Regions from separate parts of the Anaerobacillus sp. QJM3NY_17 genome, predicted to be linked through region 1. Evidence: riboswitches for the same ligand, from Rfam matches in the RefSeq annotation. Region 1 holds a riboswitch; the other holds the start of a gene.

Region 1 (5,616 bases):
GCAGAAGGTCCATTTGGAAATTCGTTTGATGTGACCTATGCTAACCTTCATTGTAATCAGGCAAATTGGGAGCTTGCTGAAAGAAAATTGTTAGAAGATGCAGTAATGAGTTGTTTGAAGAAAAAAGAATTAGCTCCTGATCAAGTTGATGTTTTTGTAGCGGGTGATCTATTAAATCAAATCGTAAGCGCAACTTATACAGCAAGGTCTAATCATATTCCTTTTCTAGGTGTTTTTGGAGCATGCTCGACATCCATGGAATCCCTAGCGATTGCATCTTCTCTAGTTGATGGTGGTTTTGCTGAGAGGGCTATTGCTGGAGTGAGTAGCCATAATGCAACTGCTGAAAGACAGTTCCGTTATCCAACAGAATATGGAGGTCAGAAACCTGGTACTGCGACATCAACTGTAACTGGTGCTGGAGCTGCGTTAGTTAGTCAGGAGTTATCGGACATTCAAATCTCTGCGGCAACGATTGGAAGAGTAGTTGACTGGGGAATCAAGGATCCGTTTGATATGGGGAGTGCGATGGCGCCAGCGGCAGCAGATACATTGGCCACACATTTTGAGGATCTAAATGTAAAACCTTCAGATTATGACTTAATTGTTACTGGAGATTTATCTGCAGTTGGTTCTCCGATTGTTCGTGATTTATTGCTTGAGAAAGGGTTTGACATTACTAATAATCATAATGACTGTGGGTTAATGATCTATCGACCTGATCAGAAGGAAGTATTCGCAGGTGGAAGCGGGTGTGCCTGTTCGGCGGTTGTTACGTATGGTCATCTCATTGAGCTTCTAAAACAAGGGAAGTATTCAAAAATTCTAGTTACTGCTACAGGATGCTTGCATAGCCCCGTTATGGTGCAACAGAAAGAAAGTATGCCTGCTATCGCTCATGCAGTGGTTTTTGAGCGAGTTGGAGGTGAGGAATAGTGGAATACTTCATTGCTTTTGCAGTAGGAGGAGCCATTTGTGTTGTTGGTCAGTTATTGCTCGATATTTTTAGATTAACGCCTGCTCATGTAATGTCATCTTTTGTGGTGACTGGAGCGATTCTTGACGGTTTTGGTATATACGATCGACTGATTGAATTCGCAGGAGCAGGTGCGACAGTCCCAATTACGAGCTTTGGGCATTCCTTGCTACATGGGGCGATGCAGCAAGGAGAGGAACATGGATTTATAGGCATTGCAATGGGGATATTTCAGTTAACTTCAGCTGGAATTTCATCAGCTATTGTTTTCGGATTTATCATAGCCATTATATTCAAGCCAAAGGGGTGAATGAATTGAACAAGCGGCGGGTTATTTTCGTTACTGATGGAGATCTTTACGCGCAAAAAGCAATTGAAAAAGTGGCTTCGGATATTGGCGGGAGATGCATTAGCCAATCAGCAGGAAATCCAACCCCGCTTGCTGGTTATGAAATTGTTTCCCTAATTAAAGAAGCTCCACATGATCCAATCTTTGTAATGTTTGATGACAGTGGTTTTCCGGGTGAAGGTTATGGAGAACTAGCGATGCAGGCTGTGGCTGAGGATGAAGATGTTGAACTACTTGGTGCGATTGCAGTTGCCTCGAGAACACACTTCTCTGAATGGACGAGAGTAGATGTTTCCATCGACAGGGATGGTGAATTAACGCATTTCGGTGTTGATAAGAATGGATTTGCTGATATGGAAGCTGGGAGAATAGATGGGGATACTGTATCTATTTTAGATAAACTGAATGTCCCAATTATTATAGGTGTCGGTGATATAGGTAAAATGTCTGGGCTTGATGATCCGGAGGTTGGGTCGCCTATAACATTGAAAGCCGTTCAAATTCTGCTTGAAAGGAGCGGTTTCTATGACAACAAAAATGAATAACAAACAAAAAATATTTAAAAAATTAAAAGAAAATGAAGACTTCTTGAAAAAATCAATTGGCATTGGGGAAAGTTTTGACGTAGGTGTACGTAAACTCAAGATTTTGAATAAAGAAATACAATTCTATTATTGTACTGGTTTATGTGATACATCAATCATTGTTGAAATCATGCGAGAATTGATGGAATTAGATGATCATCATCGCTTGACCGTTAAATTCGAGCAAGTTATCCATAATCATTTACCCCATCAGCAAGTAACAAAAGTAGAGACGTTCGATGAGGTCGTCGATCAAGTTCTTTCTGGACTGATCGCTGTATTTATGGAAGGCGAAGAGATTGCTTACATTATTGATGTTCGAAAGTATCCAGGTAGAACGCCTCAAGAGCCAGACACTGAGAAAGTGATCAGAGGTTCTAGAGACGGTTTCACAGAAAATATTATTGAGAATACTGCACTTACTAGAAGGCGTATTAGAGATGGTCGTTTGCGTAATGAAATATTTCAAATCGGAGAGCGTTCCAAAACGGATGTGTGTATCACTTATATTCAGGATGTAGCTAACCCAAACTTAGTTGAAATCATTAAGAAAAAACTAAAAGAAATTAATATTGATGGTATTCCTATGGCTGATAAAACTGTTGAAGAGTTTTTAGTGCATCAGGCGGGAAATCCTTTTCCACTTGTACGATATACGGAAAGGCCAGATGTAGCCGCATCCCATTTGTTAGAAGGGCATGTCTTGATTATCGTCGACACTTCTCCGAGTGTTATTATTACGCCAACAACCTTTTTCCACCATGTTCAACATGCAGAAGAATACAGGGAAGCTCCATTACCAGGTGCATTCTTGAGATGGGTCCGCTTTGGAGGAATGCTAGCAGCGCTATTGTTACTTCCCCTGTGGTTATTGGCGGTATATGAACCTGGGTTGTTGCCTAAATCGATTGATTTTATTGGGCCAAATGATGAAACGAATGTGCCGATATTTATTCAAATCATTCTTGCAGAAATTGGGATCGAAACACTGAGAATGGCCGCCATTCATACGCCTACCCCGCTTTCTACAGCGATGGGTTTAATTGCGGCTGTATTAATTGGTCAAATTGCCATCGATGTAGGATTATTTGTTCCAGAAGTTATTCTGTATGTTTCTATTGCGGCTATAGGTTCTTACGCAACGCCAAGTTATGAGTTATCAATAGCGAACAAACTAGTTAGATTATTACTACTTTTCCTTGTCTTTTTCTTCAGAGTTCCAGGATATATAATAGGCGTGACAGCTATTATTCTCTTCCTAGTCGCCTTAAAGCCATTAAATACACCTTATTTATGGCCATTCATTCCTTTTAATGCAAAAGCGTTTATTCAAGTGCTAATTCGCGTTTCTGTTCCTTTGACAAAATTGCGTCCAAGTATTACAGAGCCCCAGAATGAAACGAAGCAGCCGGACAAACCACTTGCCGAATCTTAAAAAGTATGATAATTTATTTCTTAATTGAATAGACCTCATTGAACGTAATGGGGATAGAGGCGCAAAACGAATGAGTAAGATATCTGAGCATAGAATGGAATGCGAAGACGATATCAGAAAGGTCAATTTGCCGAAGTGAGAAAGGACCCATCCTTTTCTTGCTGGGCTGCTGCTGAATAAGTTGCAGACTGTCACTGGAGGATGAATTTCTTTCAGTGGTGAGCTAATCCAACTCGTGAGGATACGGAGAAAACAGCCTATCTATAAAGTTGGCTGTTTTTCTTATTGTGTGGAGGGAGCTCGCATTTATATAAGCGAGAGGGGAGAAATGATTGTGAATTTATACGGTACATCTGCAGTTTCAGAAGAGGGGCATTTAACAGTTGGAGGGATCGATACGGTCCAATTAGGAAAAAAATTTGGCACTGCGTTATATGTTTATGATGTGGCTATGATTCGAGACAAAGCAAGGGCGTTTCGAAGTGCCTTTGAACGTGAGAATGTAAACTATCAAGTAGCTTATGCTAGTAAGGCCTTTTCATGTATGGCAATGATCCAACTTGCAGAAGAAGAAGGATTAAGTTTGGATGTTGTATCCGGTGGAGAGCTTTATACTGCTTTGAAGGCAGGTTTCCCCGTTGAGCGTATTCATTTTCATGGAAATAACAAAAGTGAATCTGAAATTAGAATGGCGCTTGATGCAGAAATAGGTTGCTTCGTTGTTGATAATTTTTACGAATTATCTCTCCTTGAGCAAATTGCAGAAGAAAAAAATGTGAAAGCTAATGTGCTGTTGCGTATAACACCAGGTATTGAAGCACATACGCATGATTATATTTTAACAGGCCAAGAAGATTCTAAATTTGGTTTTGATTTACAGAGTGGTCAGGTAGAACGCGCGATATTGGATGTAACAAAAATGAGTGCTGTTCATCTTCTTGGACTTCATTGTCATATAGGCTCACAAATTTTTGAAACAAATGGTTTTGTAATGGCTATTGAAAAGATTTATAGCTATCTTACAACATGGTATGATGCCTATGGTTTTGAGCCTGAAGTCCTTAACCTTGGTGGAGGATTTGGAATCCGATATACGAGTGAAGATCACCCATTACCAGTAGGGAACTACATCGAAGCTATGATTGAAACAATCAGAAATCAGGTAACAGGGCAAATGAACATGCCTGAGATCTGGATTGAACCTGGTCGTTCACTAGTAGGAGAAGCTGGAATGACGTTATATACGGTTGGTTCACACAAAAATGTTCCAGAGTTGCGACATTACCTCGCTGTAGATGGAGGGATGACGGATAATTTACGCCCTGCTCTCTATCAGGCAAAATATGAAGCCACAATAGCAAATCGAATGAATGAAGCAAAAGACCACCTATACTCTGTAGCAGGAAAGTGTTGTGAATCAGGTGATATGTTAATTTGGGATTGCCAGTTACAGCGAGCGATTGCTGGTGATACGATGGCTGTTTTTTCAACGGGGGCATATGGTTATTCCATGGCAAATAACTACAATAGATTACCAAGACCAGCTGTTGTCTTTGTTGAAAATGGTGAGGCCAACCTTGTTGTTGAGAGAGAGTCATACGAGGATTTAGTTCGACATGATTTGCCATTAAAACAAGCGATTATATCAAAATAATAGTTGAAAAGCATAAATGATATGGAACAGCTTCAGTCTGTGCTATAATGAAAGAGCTTTTAAGAAAATTGTTAGTGCAGGAGGATTTATTTATGAAAAAAGGAACAATTGCATTTGAAAATGGAGAAGTTATTGAAATTGAATTTTATCCAGAAGCAGCACCTAACACTGTTGCTAACTTTGAGAAGCTTGCAAATGAAGGTTTCTACAACGGTGTGAATTTTCACCGTGTAATCCCTGGTTTTGTTGCTCAAGGTGGAGATCCTACAGGTTCTGGAATGGGTGGACCAGGATATACAATTGACTGTGAAACAGAAGGTAACCCTCATAAGCACGTAGCAGGCTCATTGTCTATGGCACATGCTGGTAAAAACACGGGCGGCAGTCAGTTTTTCCTAGTTCATGAACCTCAGCCTCATCTAGACGGCGTTCATACCGTTTTTGGTCAAGTAACAGAAGGAATGGATACGGTCCTTCGCGTTAAACAGGGTGACGTAATGAAAGAAGTAAAAGTCTGGGACGAAGAATAGATCAGACTCTTAAAAACTTAATACTTTCCTTCGGGGTCGGGTGAAAATCCCAACCGGCGGTGATGACTAGCTTATGCTAGCTAAGTCC
Region 2 (5,616 bases), 430 kb from region 1:
GATCCGAAATATAATGTGATGCTTAAAGATGATAAAAGCTATCCTTATATAAAAATAACGGCAGAAGAACAGCCCCGCTTAATTACGACACGTAAAATAAAAAAAGATAAAGGTAAGTATTTTGGTCCATATCCGAATGCTTATGCAGCTAGTGCAACAAAGAAGCTTTTGGACCGACTATATCCTTTACGTAAATGTCGTAAAATGCCTGATCGCGTCTGTCTTTATTATCATATAGGCCAGTGTTTGGCTCCATGTGTCAACGACGTCTCTAAAGAGCAAAATAAAGAGATGATTGACGGGATTACGCGTTTTCTAAACGGAGGTCACCAGGAAGTTAAAGAAGACATAGAAAGAAAGATGACCACAGCATCTGAGAATATGGATTTCGAGCGAGCAAAAGAGTTTCGTGATTTAATGTTTCATATTGATAAAGTTATGGAAGTGCAAAAGATCCAATCTAACGATGGTATTGATCGGGATATTTTTGGATATAGTTTCGACAAAGGATGGATGTGTGTTCAAGTTTTCTTTGTACGACAAGGGAAGTTAATTGAGAGAGATGTTTCACTTTTCCCTTTCTATAATGATGCTGAAGAAGATTTCTTAACTTATATCGGTCAGTTCTATCTTCAACAAAATCATCCTAAGCCAAAAGAAGTATTGCTTCCTCAGCAGGTTAATGCTCAAATGGTAGAAGAACTTCTACAAATTCCAGTTCACCAGCCAAAAAGAGGCAAGAAAAAAGAGCTTGTCGAGCTTACAATGAAAAATGCGACCATTGCCATTAATGAGAAATTTTCATTAATTGAACGCGACGAGAAAAGAACGATTGATGCTGTTGAAAACTTGGGAGAAAAGCTTAATATAGAAGCTCCGCTCAGAATTGAAGCTTTTGATAACTCGAACATTCAGGGCACGAACCCTGTATCCGCTATGGTTGTTTTTCTTGATGGAAAGCCAAAGAAAAATGAGTATCGCAAGTACAAAATCAAAACAGTGGAAGGACCAAACGATGTAGGTTCTATGAAAGAGGTTGTGAGAAGAAGATATTCAAGAATGCTTAAGGAAAATGGTCCGCTTCCTGACTTAATTATTATTGACGGCGGAATAGCTCAAATACAGGCGTCACAGGATGTGCTCGAGAATGAGCTTGGTCTGGACATACCGGTTTGCTCGCTGACGAAAGATGAGAAACATAAAACCTCTCATCTTCTTATTGGTGATCCTCCTGAAGCTGTTTATCTACCAAGAAATAGTCAGGAATTCTACCTGTTGCAAAGGATTCAAGATGAAGTACACCGATTTGCGATTACGTTTCATCGACAGCTTCGAGGAAAATCGATGCTTAAGTCAAGTCTTGATGATATTCCCGGTATCGGAGAGAAGAGAAAAAAGAAGCTGCTAAATCATTTTGGATCGATCAAAAAGATGAAAGAAGCAAGCGTTGAAGACTTACACAACGCAGGACTACCAATGAATGTTGCAGAGGAAGTAGTCGCTCGATTTGAAAGTCAATCAAATTAATTTGTAAGAACATGTTGCGGCATTCACGTAAGTTCGTTATAATGAGTGAAATTTAATAGTTCCACACTTCGAAAGTTGAAGTGATGGTAGAGGCGCAAAAACCAATAGTAAGCTTACTGAAGAGTGTTAAGACTCAGTGATAGGAGCTGAAAGGGGGATTTGCCGAAGTGGAAAGACGCTTATCCGTCTGAAGCTGGATCTGTATTGAATAAGTGCAGAGCTGTCATCCAATACCTACCCGGGAATTGGATGGAGAACTATCTCACAAAGGGACGTTTTCTTGGATTTGTTATGAAAACAACAGTGAGGTTTTTCTCATTGTTGTTTTTTTATACTTTAATAAACGCTTTACAAGTTTAAAGTATAAAAAATGAAGGCTATCGCTATTTCAATCTGGTGAGTGGCCGAGTTTTTTAATATCCATTTCGACTCTTAGTTAGTGAGTGTTTGTAACGTGCGATGATTACGCACTATGAGGGATAACGAGCTGCATGAAAGAAAGGATGGAGAGAGTGGGACTACGCGTATTGAAATTCGGAGGTACGTCTGTTGGAGATGTAGAGAAAATCAAAAATGTTTCCAAAAGGCTTATGGAAGCTGTAAATAATGGAGATGAGGTTGTTGCGGTTGTTTCAGCGATGGGCAAAACAACGGATGAGCTTTTAGGATTATCAAAAGGGATAACAGCTACACCGTCTGCAAGAGAGCTTGATATGCTTCTAACGACTGGAGAACAAGTAACAACAGCGCTTCTTTCGATGGCATTAAATGAAGAAGGGTACGATGCTATTTCATTAACTGGCTGGCAAGCAGGAATTAAAACAGAGTCGCTTCACGGCAATGCCAGAATCCTCGATATTGATGCATCACGTATGAATCAACACCTTGCTGAAGGGAAAATTGTGATAGTAGCAGGATTCCAGGGGCTAACTGATACGTCTGACATCGCGACGCTAGGGCGTGGTGGTTCCGATACAACAGCTGTGGCGATTGCAGCAGCTCTTAAAGCGGATCGTTGTGAGATATATACAGATGTGGATGGCGTGTATACGACAGATCCTCGATATGTGAAAGGTGCAAGAAAGCTTTCTACGATTTCTTATGATGAAATGCTTGAACTTGCTAACCTTGGGGCTGGTGTCTTACATCCTAGAGCGGTTGAGTTTGCAAAAAACTATAACATCTTGCTTGAGGTCCGCTCGAGCTTTACGAATGAACCTGGAACGCTAATTGAGGAGGTCGTATCAATGGAACAAAATTTGGTGGTTAGAGGTCTGGCTTTTGAAAGTAATGTAACAAAAATAACAATTTCAGGTTTGCCGAATGAGATTACAACACTTCCTTCCTTGTTCTCATCTCTTGCGGCAAATGGTATTAATGTAGATGTGATCATTCAAAGTACAGGAGAGAAAAATACAACGAGTATCTCATTCTCAATTGAAACAGCCTCTCTTGAATTAACTCTTGATGTGCTCCGTCGCATTAAAGTGAAACTTCCCTACGAACATATTTATCACGAATCAGAACTTGCTAAGGTATCCATAGTAGGATCAGGTATGATTTCTAACCCTGGTGTTGCGGCACAAATGTTTGAAGTACTTGCTGAACACGGGGTAGAAATGAAGATGGTGAGTACATCAGAAATCAAAGTGTCAACGATCGTTCCAGAAGATAAAATGATTTATGCTATTGAGTCGCTACACGATAAATTTCAACTAGATGAAAGAACCCCTGTTAAACAAATGTAATCAAAAAGGAGACCACATGTGGTCTCCTTTCTATTCAATCTGATCTTTTGGGTCCCATTTTACTGTGAATTGAATTTCATTCTTTTTATCAGTTTCATAGGCTTCAGCGATGCAACGAAGCATATTTTGATATTGTTCAGCAAGAAAACCTGCTTCTAGTTGATAACAAGCATTTCGACTAGTATTTCTTCGCTCAGTGATAAGAGCTGACTGAAGATCAAACGTTACTTCATTCTTTTTTTCTTGTGCAATTGATAATTTACCCCATCCAGCACGCTGAAAAAAATCCTCGATCTCTTCTCGAGTGGAGAGCGGGAATTGCCTAGCCATTTCTTTTCCAGTCCAATATAAAACAGCCGGCTGTTCACTACCAAGAAGTTCAGGAATAAGAACTTCTCTATAAAATTCATATCCAAAAGCAGTTGTTTCTATTTCATGACTATAATCAATCGAGTTTGTGCGCTTCTTAAACATAAATTCCTCCCAGCTTTTCTACAAAATAATTATAACGTTTTATCGACAAATCCTCCATAGCACCATAGATAGAATTTATATATATAGAAAGCGTATTCAATTGAGATATACGCAGGTGTTGCAAGGGAATTTTGAAAAATCTAAATGTACACGTTTTCTTGACGGTCCTAAATGATGGGAGTACAATGGGTATGTCACAATATAATCGACAGAAAGCGATGATTTCTGTGCATGCAAAGACTTCTTTATTAGAAAAAAATGCACTGGCAGATGGTAGCTTAACAACTTAAAAGGGGGACACACAAAACATGGCCGCAAGTCGAGACTTTGTAAGCCGAAAATTGCATTCGCTTCTAGGAGTAATTCCGCTCGGACTTTATGTTACTCAGCATCTCACTGTTAACTATTTTGCAACAAGAGGGCCCGAGGCGTTTAATGACGCAGCTCATTTTATGGAGAGCCTTCCTTACAGGTATTTGCTTGAAATTTTCGTCATTTTCTTACCGCTCTTATTCCATGCGATTTACGGTGTTTATATCGCATTTCAATCCAAAAACAACGTAAGTCGATATGGCTATTTACGTAACTGGATGTTTTATTTGCAGCGGATTTCTGGCGTTATCGTATTAATATTTGTAACTTGGCACGTCTGGCAAACGAGAATACAAGCTGCGATGGGAGCAGAAGTAAACTTCCAAATGATGGCTGATATCTTGTCTAATCCAGGAATGATGATCTTTTACATCGTTGGTGTACTTGGTACTGTCTTCCACTTCGCAAATGGCTTATGGTCTTTCTTTGTAAGCTGGGGCTTCACAGTAACACCAAAATCACAGCGTACGATGACATACGTAACAATGGTCATTTTCGTTGCACTTTCAGTTGTTGGCATGCGCGCATTATTTGCATTCGTTTAAGAAAGTGAACTGTCTTCACCACGTCTGATACATAACTTTCAGACAGAGCCAGCATTTAAGGGGGAACTGTTCTTATGAGTAAAGGTAAATTAGTGATAGTTGGAGGCGGCCTTGCAGGTTTGATGGCTACCATCAAAGCTGCGGAAGCTGGAATGCAAGTAGATCTTCTTTCCATCGTTCCGGTAAAACGTTCTCACTCTGTATGTGCGCAGGGGGGAATTAACGGGGCTGTTAATACAAAAGGAGAAGGAGATTCTCCTTGGGAGCACTTTGATGATACAGTTTATGGAGGAGATTTCCTTGCAAATCAACCTCCAGTAAAAGCAATGTGTGATGCAGCGCCTGGTATCATTCACTTAATGGATCGTATGGGCGTAATGTTTAACAGAACACCAGAAGGTCTACTAGATTTTAGACGCTTTGGTGGAACACAACATCATCGCACTGCTTTTGCCGGTGCAACAACCGGGCAACAGCTTCTATATGCGCTTGATGAGCAAGTTCGTCGCCATGAAGTAGCAGGCCTCGTTACAAAATATGAAGGATGGGAATTTCTCTCCGCTATTTTAGATGATGAAGGTGTATGCCGAGGAGTTGTTGGTGAAAACTTAACAACTTCTGAAATAAGAAGTTTTGAAGCAGATGCGGTTATTATGGCGACTGGTGGACCTGGTATTATCTTCGGTAAGAGTACAAACTCTGTTATTAATACAGGTTCTGCTGCTGGTGCGCTTTATCAGCAAGGGGCTATTTATTCTAATGGGGAATTTATTCAAATTCATCCAACAGCAATCCCTGGTGATGACAAGCTTCGTCTTATGAGTGAATCTGCACGTGGCGAAGGTGGCCGCGTTTGGACGTATAAAGACGGTAAACCATGGTATTTCCTTGAGGAAAAATACCCAGCATATGGAAACCTTGTACCGCGTGATATTGCTACGAGAGAAATT

The links. Region 1 has a riboswitch for lysine ahead of lysA (diaminopimelate decarboxylase). Riboswitches for the same ligand answer to the same signal wherever they lie in the genome.
Region 2: linked by a shared signal. The riboswitch ahead of AC0VYV_RS15640 (aspartate kinase) and the one ahead of lysA (diaminopimelate decarboxylase) in region 1 are both predicted to bind lysine.

The regions. Positions count from the first base shown of each region.
Region 1 covers NZ_CM149685.1:2,542,964-2,548,579, reverse strand. The annotation lists gene spoVAD (stage V sporulation protein AD) at 1-936, shown strand, start outside; gene spoVAE (stage V sporulation protein AE) at 936-1,286, shown strand; gene spoVAEA (stage V sporulation protein SpoVABEA) at 1,292-1,870, shown strand; gene AC0VYV_RS13355 (spore germination protein) at 1,851-3,344, shown strand; lysine riboswitch at 3,391-3,578, shown strand; gene lysA (diaminopimelate decarboxylase) at 3,679-4,998, shown strand; gene AC0VYV_RS13345 (peptidylprolyl isomerase) at 5,091-5,528, shown strand; FMN riboswitch at 5,551-5,616, shown strand, end outside.
Region 2 covers NZ_CM149685.1:2,976,548-2,982,163, reverse strand. The annotation lists gene uvrC (excinuclease ABC subunit UvrC) at 1-1,527, shown strand, start outside; lysine riboswitch at 1,607-1,795, shown strand; gene AC0VYV_RS15640 (aspartate kinase) at 2,040-3,275, shown strand; gene AC0VYV_RS15635 (YslB family protein) at 3,306-3,749, opposite strand; gene AC0VYV_RS15630 (succinate dehydrogenase cytochrome b558 subunit) at 4,058-4,666, shown strand; gene sdhA (succinate dehydrogenase flavoprotein subunit) at 4,741-5,616, shown strand, end outside.